3 regions of the Lelliottia sp. CFBP8978 genome follow, and region 2 is predicted to be linked to each of the others. Evidence: predicted binding sites of a transcription regulator. Region 2 holds the regulator's gene; each other region holds the start of a gene.
What was found. The regulator CRP, encoded in region 2, controls carbon source genes, mostly activating them, when cyclic AMP is high. The targets are predictions, from matches to a motif close to ATGTGANNNNNNTCACAT.
Positions count from the first base shown of each region.

Region 1: the regulator CRP is predicted to act here: its motif matches at 1,816-1,833, upstream of ompW (outer membrane protein OmpW).
Region 3: the regulator CRP is predicted to act here: its motif matches at 2,656-2,673, upstream of SOM82_RS05060 (enolase C-terminal domain-like protein).

Region 1 is NZ_CM188253.1:2,413,863-2,418,149, reverse strand. It holds gene yciA (acyl-CoA thioester hydrolase YciA) at 1-131, opposite strand, end outside; gene SOM82_RS11440 (septation protein A) at 261-800, opposite strand; gene SOM82_RS11435 (YciC family protein) at 861-1,604, opposite strand; partial or broken gene SOM82_RS11430 (YkgJ family cysteine cluster protein) at 1,633-1,710, opposite strand; gene ompW (outer membrane protein OmpW) at 1,891-2,526, shown strand; gene yedF (sulfurtransferase-like selenium metabolism protein YedF) at 2,686-2,919, opposite strand; gene yedE (selenium metabolism membrane protein YedE/FdhT) at 2,916-4,127, opposite strand.
Region 2 is NZ_CM188253.1:4,042,081-4,046,367, reverse strand. It holds gene SOM82_RS19085 (YccS/YhfK family putative transporter) at 1-2,083, opposite strand, end outside; gene crp (cAMP-activated global transcriptional regulator CRP) at 2,141-2,773, opposite strand; gene SOM82_RS19075 (OsmC family protein) at 3,084-3,488, shown strand; gene SOM82_RS19070 (phosphoribulokinase) at 3,554-4,287, opposite strand, start outside.
Region 3 is NZ_CM188253.1:1,089,478-1,093,764, forward strand. It holds gene pdeB (cyclic di-3',5'-guanosine monophosphate phosphodiesterase PdeB) at 1-475, opposite strand, end outside; gene SOM82_RS05055 (GntR family transcriptional regulator) at 570-1,289, shown strand; gene SOM82_RS05060 (enolase C-terminal domain-like protein) at 1,277-2,476, opposite strand; gene SOM82_RS05065 (PTS transporter subunit EIIC) at 2,755-4,134, shown strand; gene SOM82_RS05070 (type B 50S ribosomal protein L31) at 4,228-4,287, shown strand, end outside.

The DNA.
Region 1 (4,287 bases), 1.6 Mb from region 2:
AGGATCGCCCCACCCATATCCATCTGCGACATTAACCAACCGCCAAAAATATCACCGTTCGCATTGGTGTCAGCGGGCATTGCAAGTGTGCGTAAAACCAGTTCGCCCTGAGGGGCATCGTTCGTTGTCATTGTTTCTTAAGCTCGTTACGGAAGACGACAGGCGGGATGCTACTATGATTTGCAGTCGGTGGGAAACACGAAAAGCAGGCAGGGCGGTGAGGTAAAAGGCCAAACAGCGTCACTGTTTGGCCTGGATAATCAGTGCTTGTCGTCCTGAGGCATATGGCGGTAGATGTAAACACCGCTCAGCAGCGTGAAGATCAACGTCAATGCCGTCAGACCAAATACTTTGAAATTGACCCAGATATTCTGCGGCAGCCAGAAGGCGATATAAATGTTCGCCAGCCCACAGAGGATAAAGAACAGCGCCCAGGCAACATTCAGGCGCGACCAGACATGCTGAGGAAGGGTAATTTCTTTTCCGAGCATGCGCTGAATCAACGGCTTATTCATCACCCACTGGCTGATCAGCAGTGCGCCCGCAAACAGAGCGTAGATGACCGTAACCTTCCATTTAATAAATTCATCGTTATGGAAGAACAGGGTTAAACCGCCAAACACTGCGACCAGAACGAAAGTCACCAGCGCCATTTTTTCGACTTTGCGGTAGCGGAACCAGCTGTAAATCAGTACGACAGCGGTCGCGACGATTAAGGCCGCGGTCCCGGCGTAAATGTCATACAGCTTATAAAAAGCGAAAAACACGACCAGGGGTAAAAAATCAAGAAACTGCTTCATTCTACGATTCCATCATCTGCGTTGAGCGGAGGATTAATAGAGCCTCCGCCATCATGAAAACTATTGACGAATCAACATGTAAAGGCGGAAAAGGTAAACCAGTAATACCGCCGAAATCAGGTTGCTCAGGGTGTTCGCTACCACTGCGCCAACGTTGGGCGTCAGGACCGCAAAATTAGGGGCAAACAACAGTAACAGCGTTTTTGCCAGCAACCAGCTAATCACGGCTGGCGCAACCAAACGCATATTAGACCATGCCAGTTTTGTACTGCTGCGCATGGCGGTAAATATTCCCATCTTATCCTGCACCAGCATGACAGGCGCAAAGGAGAGGACAATGGCGAGCAACACGCCAGGCACCACCACCAGCATAATCCCCATCTGCACCAGCATTGTGGTTAAGAAGATCAGGATGAACAGCTTCGGTAATACCGGTGCGCTGGCCCCGATCGCGCGCAGGGCGCTGACACGGTGTCCGGCAGAAATAAGCTGGACCATCAACAATACGCCACCGGCCAGAATCGCGTTGCCGATCAACCCTGAGAAGGTTGACGCCGCTGAGGCACGCAGCAATATCTGCTGCTGTTCCGGTGTCATGTTCTGGACCAGATCAAACAACCCTACACTTCCCGCAAGATGATCGCCCTGGCTGAGGGTGGCAATTTGATCATCACTTGGCGAAAACGCATGGCCAAGCACCACCGTGATAAACGCACATAGCAGGGCGATCAGTAAAAAGGTAATGAACTGATTGCGGAAAAAATTCCCGGTGTCACGGTAGACGGACTTCGCCGTGATAGACATGCACTCTCCTTGAGTATTGCAGGTATTGTTAAGCGGGCAATTGTACCCTGGATAACTCTGTCGTGGCAGCACCATGACTTGTATGGAAAAGCATATCTTTGTAAAGCAGTGATCATTGGTAAAAATTGACCTGTACGCGACATACGCATTCTGTTGCGTATGGCAAAAATTAATCTGGATCAATGAATGTTAAATTACTGGCACTAGTGTGATCTGAGTTAGATCACTTGTTACTCATTTATGAGTATATTCTCCGCGCCAATAAAACCACAACGATGGAGCGGATATGAAAAAGTTAGCAGTGGCAGCCCTGATTTTAAGCAGTATTTCTGGCGGCGCTTACGCGCATGAAGCAGGCGAATTTTTTATTCGTGCGGGGTCGGCAACGGTACGGCCGACAGAAGGTTCTGACAATGTGCTCGGCAGTTTGGGTGGCTTTAACGTCAGTAACAATACTCAGTTGGGTCTGACGTTTACCTATATGGCAACCGAAAACATCGGCGTTGAGCTGCTTGCCGCCACGCCGTTCCGCCACCGGGTGGGAACAGGCCCGACGGGAGATATCGCGACCGTACATCATTTGCCACCAACGCTGATGGCGCAATGGTATTTTGGTGATGCTAACAGCAAGGTGCGTCCTTATATCGGCGCGGGCGTAAACTACACCACGTTCTTTGATGAGAAATTTAACGACACCGGTAAAGAGGCCGGTCTTTCCGATCTGAGCCTGAAAGACTCCTGGGGGGCGGCGGGGCAGGTTGGGATGGATTATTTGATCAACCGCGACTGGCTGTTGAACATGTCGGTCTGGTACATGGATATCGACACCGACGTGCGCTTCAAAGCGGGTGGCGTGCAGCAGAGCGTCAGTACCCGTCTGGACCCGTGGGTGTTTATGTTCTCCGCCGGTTACCGCTTCTAAAGCTCTTCTGCAAAACTGGTCGTACTGCGGCCAGTTTTCTCTCCTCTCTGCCGGGGATACAGCATTCCTGGCAATAACAATAAAATGAGCGCTAAAGCAACGTGTCGGGTGTTTTAAGCGGGAAGCGCTAACGCCCCAAAAGGGCGTTAGCAAAGAACATTACTTCTGAATTAAATAGCGAATGGTTGGCCCATCCTGCTGGATATCTAACACCGTATAGCCGTGATTTGCCGCATCCAGTGGAATATTGTTAATCGACTGAGGGCAGTCGCTGACCACCTCCAGAATTTCACCCTTTTTCAGCTGCGGCAACGCCTCGAGCGTGGCGACGGCCGGATAGGGGCAAGGTTCACCCACCATGTCGAGGCGGTAATCGGGAACGATCTGTTTCATGCCACATTCTCCTGAATATCAGCTTTACGCGCGGTACGACGGAAAAAACGCTTCTCCTGCGCGATAACCAGCAGAAACGCGATCAACAGCAGGGCATAAGTCACCAGCAGTCCGCCCAAAGGACCAAACGTATTCAGCAGATTGACTTTATCCCAGCTAGTGGCCAGTGCCGGAGACAGGTCATCCCAGTAATAAGCCAGAAGGGTTGAGCCGATAACATTGCCCAGCCCGACCCACCAGTAATGCACCTGGCCCTCAACCGCGCGGTACATCCAGCCGGTTTCACAGCCGCCGGCCAGGACGATACCAAAACCAAACAGCAGGCCGCCAATAACCGCATTCGGACCGGCCCACATGATCTTCGGCTCAACACCCAGTTGCACATAGCTGAAAATACCAATGGCACTGACCGCCATCCCGGCAATAATCGCTTTCGCCATCATGGTGCGCCCGGTGATCCACATATCGCGAAACGCCGAGGTAAAGCAGATTTGCGCCCGTTCAATCAGCAATCCAAAACCGACGCCAAACAGCATCGCCAGCCCCAGTTTCGGCTGATTAAATGCGGTACACAGCGCCCAGGCAATCATCGCGAAAAAGACCAGCATACCCAGACGGAAGCGACGCCGGGCCTGAGCTGGCTTTTGCGTCAGTGGAGACGCGGCGCTGACTTTGGTCATTTTGACCGGAATGCGGAAGATCGGCAGCAGCGTGAATCGTGCGCCGAAGTACGAGCCAATGGCAGTGGCGACGGCAAAAAACCACGCATGGAGAGAGAACTGAGGAATACCCGTGAAGAACGCGGCAAGGTTACACCCCATGGCCAGACGGGCGCCAAATCCGGCGATGATTCCACCCGCAACCGCCTGCACAATGCGAATACGGCTTTTCGGCATCCGCAGCTTCACATTATTGGCCCACAGTGCGGCGGCAAAACAGCCCCCGAACATACCAATAATCATCATTCCGTCGATGCGGGTAAGCGGAGTACCTTCCAGGTGAATGAGTTTAAAATATCCCCACTCTTCGGCGTGCACGCCTGTCAGCTGTAAAAGCTGTCCGCCCCAGCGGGTGAATTCGCCGGTAACGGCCCAAAAGGTGCCGGTAATGCCAAAATAATAGGTCGAGAGAATACCCGCAGCGATGACTGCAGGCACAGGGGACCAGAATTTAATCAGGTACGCCTGTTTGAAGTGTTGCCATGACATGATAAGCCTCTGAACTCAGAAGGGGTTAAGGCGGCCAGGAGCCGAAAAGAAAACCGGATAATACGCTGAAGGTAATATTTGAAAAGGTTGACGGGCCGAAAAGCTCGAACAGATCAATTCTGCGCTACCCCTGAGAGGCATTCCAGGGTATCACGATGGC
Region 2 (4,287 bases):
ACGCCTTACGGCGCATAATCCGCGTCAGCCAAATGCCGTGATGCGGGCGCTGACGCCATGCGACCGACGAAATGGTGTGCATGGTGTTCAGATGTCCCAGAACGCGCTGTAAATGCTGTTCCAGCGTGCTCATAGGGCCCCAGGTGAGCGTTTCCGGTGCTTCAAGAATGTTAGAGTCTCCGGATTCCCCCGGCGCGTCATACTCCAGACGCTGCTGGCATCGCTGCAGCGCAATTTCACACGACTGCAAATAGCGCTGCGCCAGGTCCGGCGTCAGCATCGCATGCTCGCGTGCCAGCGTGGTCATGGCATTGATATGCTCGACGATAAACTGGCTATGGGTGACCCACAGCTTCATATCCGCCAGATAATGGGAATTAAAGCCCGGCTCCTGCATCGCCTGATTGAGGGAGTTAAACAGCGCGTTATGGGCCTGATTGACCTTCATGCGCTGATAGGCCAGCGGGGAAGGCTGCGGATCGTCGCTCAGAATAAGGCGAATCGCCTGCTGATCGGCCTCCAGCGCATCGTGCGCATTCTGTCGCAACAGCCCACTCTGCCACTGGGGCCACAGCCAGACCATGCCGCCAAAGGCGATCAGACAGCCAATCAACGTATCCACCAGTCGCGCGACAATATACTGTTCGCCGTTCAGCGTGAGCAATTGCAGGGTATACACCGCCGTGACGGTAAATCCGACCATCGCCCAGCCGTAGTTTTTGCGGATAATCAGATAACCCACGAGGGTGATCACCAGCATTCCTGCCAGGGCGAAGCCGTCCGGTACGTGGAAGTGCAGCGTTATGCCAGCAATCACCAGTCCTGCGACCGTGCCCGCTGCCCGGTGCAGGATCCGCACGCGGGTGGCGCCGTAGCCATTTTGCGTGACAAACAGCACCGTCATTAAAATCCAGTAGGGTTTCGGTAGATGCAGCGCCATGCCCATCAGGCTGGCAATGCTGAGCATTACGCTGATCCGCGCCGCATTGCGCAGGGCCGAGGATTTCAGGGACAAATAGCTTTTTAACGCTGGCAGCAACGGCAGGCGTTTTTGCTTATCGGCCATCAGGTCGCGGGAATAGAGGGGGCGCTGGGTGCGGAGCACGCGCGCGATGCGGCTAAAGTGCCAGGCGCAGAACTGCCCGACCGGATTGTCCGGATGCTGACGTGCGATTTTCTCCAGCGCGCCCAGCTGTTTTTCCATCGTAAAGCGCGTGGGGTAGCGGTGGTACAGAATATCGTCAGCCAGTACCCGCAGGCGCGCGGCGACCGTTTGCGCATTCCAGCGGATCACCGCTTCGGCGTGGCTGCGCTCCACCAGTTTTTGCACCTCGGCAGGATAATGCAGGCTGACGGAAATATGCTCCTGAAGATCCAGCCCGACCTGAAACGTGCGCAGCAGCCGCTTGTATTCATGATTCTTATTGGCGGCCAGCATATGGAGCTGCTGGTAGCACTGGCTAATCAGATCCACCACCTTTTGCTGGCGAGTGAGCAGCGGCGGCAGCGACTTTTCCGGATCGGTATGTTGCGTCAGCAAGGTGTATTTTGCTTCGCAATACTCCGCGAGCTGGACGTACAGCAGGCTCAGGGATTCGCGTAAGGGCTGTTCGCGCCACATCCAGAACCAGAACCAGTTGAACAATCCGTACCACAACGTGCCGAGGGCATAGATCAGCAGCGGCTCCCAGATGGGCATATTTCCGGCAAGGCTAAGGGTGAAAATCGCGGCGATGAGCGATGCGGGCAGCAGGCGCGCATGAAGCGAACTGATCTCCGCGGTGACGCCGAGCGTCATCGCCAGCACGGTTAAAATCAGCGGCAGAGGAATGTCGCGGGCAAGTAAGAGCTGCACGGCGAGGCTGCAACCGGCAAACAAACTGCCGCCAATAATCAGACGTTTGAAAAAGCGCTTATGCGGGGTGTCCAGACCGGCGATGTTACAGCAGGCAGGCACGAGAGAGAACAGCAGACCATGTTGCAGTTGGCCGAGAATCAGACCGACAGCCACGGGGAGACATAACACCAGCGTTTGCCGAAGTGCGTAGTTAACTTCCGGGTGATAAATCAGCCTGCGCCACATGGTTGCCAGAGACAAAAACGGCGTGACACCTTGCGATGGCACGCCGTCTGACCGGAATTAACGCGTTCCGTAAACCACGATAGTTTTACCGTGGGCGGAGATCAGATTCTGATCTTCCAGCATTTTCAGGATACGGCCAACGGTCTCACGAGAACACCCGACGATCTGACCAATTTCCTGACGGGTAATTTTAATTTGCATACCGTCCGGGTGGGTCATGGCGTCAGGCTGTTTCGCCAGGTTCAGCAATGTCTGTGCGATGCGGCCTGTCACGTCCAGGAAGGCAAGGTTACCCACTTTCTCGGAAGTGACCTGCAGGCGGCGAGCCATCTGCGAAGAAAGACGCATCAGAATATCCGGATTCACCTGGATCAACTGACGGAATTTCTTGTAGGAGATTTCGGCGACTTCACACGCGGTTTTTGCACGTACCCAGGCGCTACGTTCCTGGCCTTCTTCAAACAGGCCCAGTTCACCGATGAAATCACCCTGGTTCAGATAAGAAAGGATCATTTCTTTCCCTTCTTCATCCTTAATCAGCACTGCCACCGAGCCTTTGACGATGTAATACAACGTTTCCGCTTTTTCACCCTGGTGAATCAGCGTGCTCTTCGATGGGTACTTATGAATGTGGCAATGAGACAAGAACCATTCGAGAGTCGGGTCTGTTTGCGGTTTGCCAAGCACCATGCGCTGTTATCCTCTGTTATAAGCTGTCACCAGAGTCATAAATCGCATCCTGACTCTGGGGTTGCAATCGAATTCTTCCCCGTACCTGGGAATGCGGCTGTCATTTTGTTTCGCAGCCAGTAATGTTTGATGTCCTCTGCATACATGTGTAACGTCAATGTATTACTGTAGCATCCAGAGTGTTTTAGCATAGCTTTCGCCGCGTGTCTCCTGGTGTCTCGCTTCAGCATGACGCAGGTCGTCTTCCGTTGCGAGAATTGTAACGCGCGCGTAATCTGTTCGGAAAATTGCAACGTCGGAGTTAATGAATATGCAAGCGCGTGTGAAATGGGTTGAAGGTTTAACGTTCCTCGGTGAATCCGCTTCCGGACACCAGATTTTGATGGATGGTAACTCCGGTGATAAAGCGCCAAGCCCGATGGAAGTTGTGCTGATGGCCGCCGGCGGCTGTAGCGCAATCGACGTGGTTTCGATTCTGCAAAAGGGTCGCCATGAGGTGACGGACTGCGAAGTGAAGCTGACCTCCGAGCGTCGCGAAGAGGCCCCGCGCCTGTTCACGCATATCAATTTGCACTTTATCGTGACCGGGAAAGATCTGAAGGATGCGGCGGTTTCCCGCGCGGTCGATCTCTCTGCCGAGAAGTACTGCTCTGTGGCGTTAATGCTGGAAAAAGCGGTGAAAATCACGCATTCGTATGATGTGATCGAAGGCTGACTGATGGGGCATCGTGCGCACCGATGCCCTCATCGTGACCCTCTGCACGGGGAGAGGGAATAGGGTTACTCGATCTTCTTGCCTTCCATCAGTCGCTGCACCAGCGGCATCATAATCAGCTCCATCGCCAGACCCATCTTCCCGCCCGGGACCACCAATGTATTGATGTGGGAAATAAATGAGCCCTGCAGCATCGCCAGCAGCCAGGGGTAATCAATGTCTTCCAGATTGCGGAAGTGGATCACCACAAAACTCTCGTCCAGTGACGGAATGGTTTTTGCTGCGAACGGGTTTGAGGTGTCCACCGTCGGAACGCGCTGGAAGTTGATGTGGGTTCGTGAAAACTGTGGTGTCAGATAGTTGATGTAATCTTCCATTGAGCGCACGACAGAATCCATCACCGCTTCACGGGAATGGCCGCGTTCGCTCATGTCACGGGTCAGCTTCTGGATCCACTCCAGATTGACAATCGGCACCACGCCCACCAGCAGATCAACATGGCGCGCCACGTCATGCTGGGGTGTCACTACGCCGCCATGCAATCCTTCGTAGAACAGGACATCGGTGGGTTCCGGCAGCGGCTGCCACGGCGTAAACGTACCCGGAACCTGGTTCCATGGGACGGCTTCATCGTAGGTATGCAGATACTTGCGCGACTGACCTTTACCGGTGTGGCCGTAATCAATAAAGGTTTGTTCCAGCAGGCCGAAATCGTTCGCATCAGGGCCGAAATAGCTGATGTGCTTCCCTGAATCGCGGGCCTTGCGAATCGCCATATCCATTTCCGGACGGGTATAGC
Region 3 (4,287 bases), 1.5 Mb from region 2:
ACGGATCGACCATGACGAGGTAATGCTCCGACCCCAGCACCATCATATAACGATGAATACCGAGATCGTTCTGCTGTGTCAGCCAGGCGTTATAGCCTTCACGCGTGACGCGCATCGGCGGTGGAAGGGGGGCGGCGTTACTGACCTGTTCGAGCGAGGAACAAACAGGCTTCTGGTTTTCAATGTAGGTGACTTCCTGCACGTAACGATGAGAAAACGAGACACGGCGCATCGCCAGCAGATGATCGTGGCTACAGGGAACCCCTTTCCAGGCGTCGATCTGGGCTAACGCCTCTTTAGCCTGAGCAATCACTATATTGGTGCGAATCAGCACCCGCGATGAATAGCGGTCCAGATCCTGAACAAACCGGTCTTCTGCCTGACGATGCGCCAGCCAGACGCTCAGACATATCGGGATCAGCACGGCAAAGATCAGAACACCAGTCACCAGGCTAACCAGATGGCGAGTTGTCATGCTACGGTTTCCTTTCTGATGTGCTGAATTAAATTATCGGAGAATGATAATCTTATAGCATGCGGCGAGGGTTGATTTGATTCAGGTAAGGCCAATGAAAAAAAAAGAATTTGTTACGCAAGATCTGCTGAGCAAAATTTACCAGGAGACCACGCCGGGGCCGCGTAAACTGTCGCCGGAAAGGCAGCTCGCCGAAGAGTACGGTGTGTCGCGGTTTACCATTCGCCAGGCGCTGGAAAAGCTGGTGAGCATTGGTGTGGTGAGGATTGTGCAGGGGTCGGGGATCTGGATCAATGAGCAGGCGCGTAATAACCCTCTGGTTTATAACTCGATCACGGAAAAACGCTTCGATCAGATCCGCTACCGGATGATCAGCCTGCATAAAAAACGTCCCGACCGCGCTGCGCAGCAGATTTTTGGCATCCCGGAGGAGAGCTTTATCTGGCACTTTTGCCGTCTTCGCTACGTGGATGATGTACCGGTGCAGCTTGAGGTATCCAGTATGCCGGTAACGGATTTTCCCGATCTCAACCAACAGGCGATTGAGCGTTCGATCCAGCAATATGTGCTGAGTAAAGGGTTAACTATTTCGCATATGTTGACCACCTATCGCGCCGTAAGCGTGAGCCGTGAACAGGCGGTGATACTGGGCTGCAAAAAGGGCAGCCCGGCAATGCACATTAATAATCGCGGTATTCTGGACGGCGGACGCGTGTTTGAAGTGAGTGACATCATCGACATCAACTATACCTGCACCTACGTTATTCCCTACAACCGCGATAATCTGGCGTGGCGGCAAAATCAGGGCGTATGAATCGCGCCATCGGGCAGGCGGCTCTGCGTCCATTCGTGCGGGCGATAGAGAACAGGATGCGCGAGTGCCAACGCTTCGTTGAATCCGACGCCAATTCCCGCCCCGGCGGGTGGATAGACAAATCCCTCTTTCACTTCAGGCGCACCCGGGAAGACGCTATCCGTGGTGGCCGAGCGGGGAATAAACTCCTGGATGGCGGCATTGTGCAGATGAATATTCAGATGCGTATTTACCGCCACGCCAATTGGGGTCATATCGCCCGGTCCATGCCACGCCAGACGGATCCCAAAGGCCTGACACAGATGCGCCAGCTTCAGTGCCGGTGTAATCCCCCCGATCTGTGAAACGTGGCAGCGAATAAAATCAATGCGGCGGTTAACGATCAGATCGTGCCATTCGGCAGGATTATTGAATAATTCGCCCATCGCCAGCGGAACACAGCTTTGCTGACGGATTTGTTCCAGCCAGCCGCTTTGCTGGGGCGGCAAAATATCTTCGATGAAATAGGGCTGGAAGGGTTCGAGTTGTTTAGCCAGTTGAAGCGCTTGCTGGGGAAATAATCGCTCATGGACGTCGTGAAGAATATGCAGTTTCCAGCCATATTTTTCGCGCAGGGCGCGGAACATCTCAACGGTATTATTCATGTATTCATGCTGATCGAACCACGCGCCGGGCGTTGGATTATCCGGCGAGTGAAGCTCCGACGGCGTGCCGCCGTAAAAGCCGAGCTGGCAGCGAATATGGCGATATCCCCGGGCAATGAGGGCATCCACTGAGGCGAACAGCTCCTCCAGTGTTTCGCCGCTGGCGTGGCTGTAGGCAGCAATCGCATCACGGGATTTTCCGCCCAACAGCTGATACAGCGGCATTCCGGCGAGCTGGCCTTTAATGTCCCAGAGTGCCATATCGACGCCCGATATCGCATTGTTCATCACCGGGCCGTTACGCCAGTAGGCGTTCACGTTCATCATCTGCCACAGGTCTTCAATGTTGTTGGCATCGCGCCCGATGAGCAACGGTTTGAGATACTCATCGACTAACGTTTTAACCGCCAGCGGACGTTGCTGGAAAGTGGCGCAGCCGTGGCCGGTGATGCCCTGTTCAGTCGTGACACGGACGGTCACCAGATTGTGTCGGTCCGGGCGAGTAATAAAACACTCGATATTTTTGATAATCACAGGCGTCACGAAATAACTCCTTTGCTGCACTGTGGGAATAGGTTATGGCGAATATCATCGCCCTAAAAAAGGGGGCGGGTAAACCGTTTTTTTTACTATTTATTTTGGTCAGTTATTTCATGATAATGTAATTAAAAACCATACCAATTTTACTATCGCTCGCCTTTTAGCGCCTTATAGTTGGCTAACTGTGAGCGATATCAAATTTTATTGGTTTGTTTTGTGGTCTGGGTTTAATTATGCTTCATGGCAACATTAAAACGACAACATCACTCGGCAGGAGATTTATGGGCACGCAAGAAGCCATTAATAATATTATTCGTCTGGTTGGCGGCCAGGGGAATATTAATAAAGTCTGGCACTGCATGACGCGACTTCGCTTTGATTTAATTGACGATAATAAAGTTGATCAAACGGAGATAAAAAAACTGCCTGGCGTGCTGGGCGCGCAGCTCCAGAGCGATCAGTTTCAGGTGATTATCGGACCTAAAGTAAACAGCTGGTATGAGCAAATGCTCAGCGTGTTGGGCGACAAAGACGACGCGACGGCAGCGGTGGCGCCGAAAGGGCGCAAGAGTCTGGTATCACTGTTTATGGATACCGTTTCGGGCGTGTTTGGTCCGATTGTTCCGGCAATCGCGGGCGCGGGAATGATCAAAGGGTTGTTGGCCGGCCTGATTGCGCTAAAAGTGGTTTCCGCCAAAAGCGATACGGTGATGGTGATCGATCTGATCGCCAGCGGCGTGTTTTATTTCCTGCCGTTTTTCCTGGCGGTCTCTGCGGCGAAGATCTTTAAAACCAATGAATATCTGGCGGCGGCCGTCGCGGCGTGCCTGATGTATCCGTCACTGATCGAGGCAGCCAAAGCGCTGGCCACGCATCAGGAGGGCGCGGTGAGCGCCATCTGGTTACTGGATGTGATTCCGGTGTCGGTGTTTAACTACGCCTCCAGCGTGATCCCGGTGATCTTCTCTGTTCTGGCTCTGAGCTATATCCATCGCTGGGTGGATAGCATTATGCCTGAGGTGTTAAAAACCGTCTTTACGCCAACGCTAACGCTGTTTTTAGGCGCCCTGGCAGCGCTGGTGGTGATTGGCCCGATTGGTATCTGGTTAGGCAAAGGACTGGCGCTATTTATCGAAGGGCTGTTTAGCGTGTCGGCCAGTTTTGCCGGTCTGGTGGTCGGTGCCATTCGTCCGGTCGCGATTCTGACCGGTATGCACCACGCGATGACGCCTATTGCACTGCAGAACTTCAGCGATCGCGGTTATGACATGCTGATGCCGATGATGTTTATGGCCAACATGGCGATTGCGGGCGCGACGTTTGCGATCTGGCGTCTGAGCAAAGATCGCCAGGAGAGAACGGTAACGCTCTCGGCCGCCATTTCTGCGCTGCTGGGGATTACTGAACCGGCTCTGTTTGGTGTGCTGACGCGCTACAAAAAAGCGTTTATTGCCGCAACAATTGCCAGTTCGTTGGCCTCGGCGTTTATCGCCTTTTTTGGCGTTCGCCTTTACGGCTACATCCTGTCGAGCATTTTCAGTTTGCCAGCCTATATCGGCCCGTACTTTATCTTTGCGGTGTCAGGGGTCGTGATGGCGCTGGTGATCTCCTTTGTGTTAACCACCATGCTGGTGGGCAAAGAACCGTCTTCAGAAAATTAAGCGGATTCCCTCACCCGCCTGGGTGGGGGTTGTTTTTGCGCTGCGACTCGGATAGACTTTTGTTATGTTATAACAAAACATGGTGAGCGTAAGATGAAACCTGATATCCATCCGTACTACCGCACGGTCGTTTTTCACGACACCAGTGCCAAC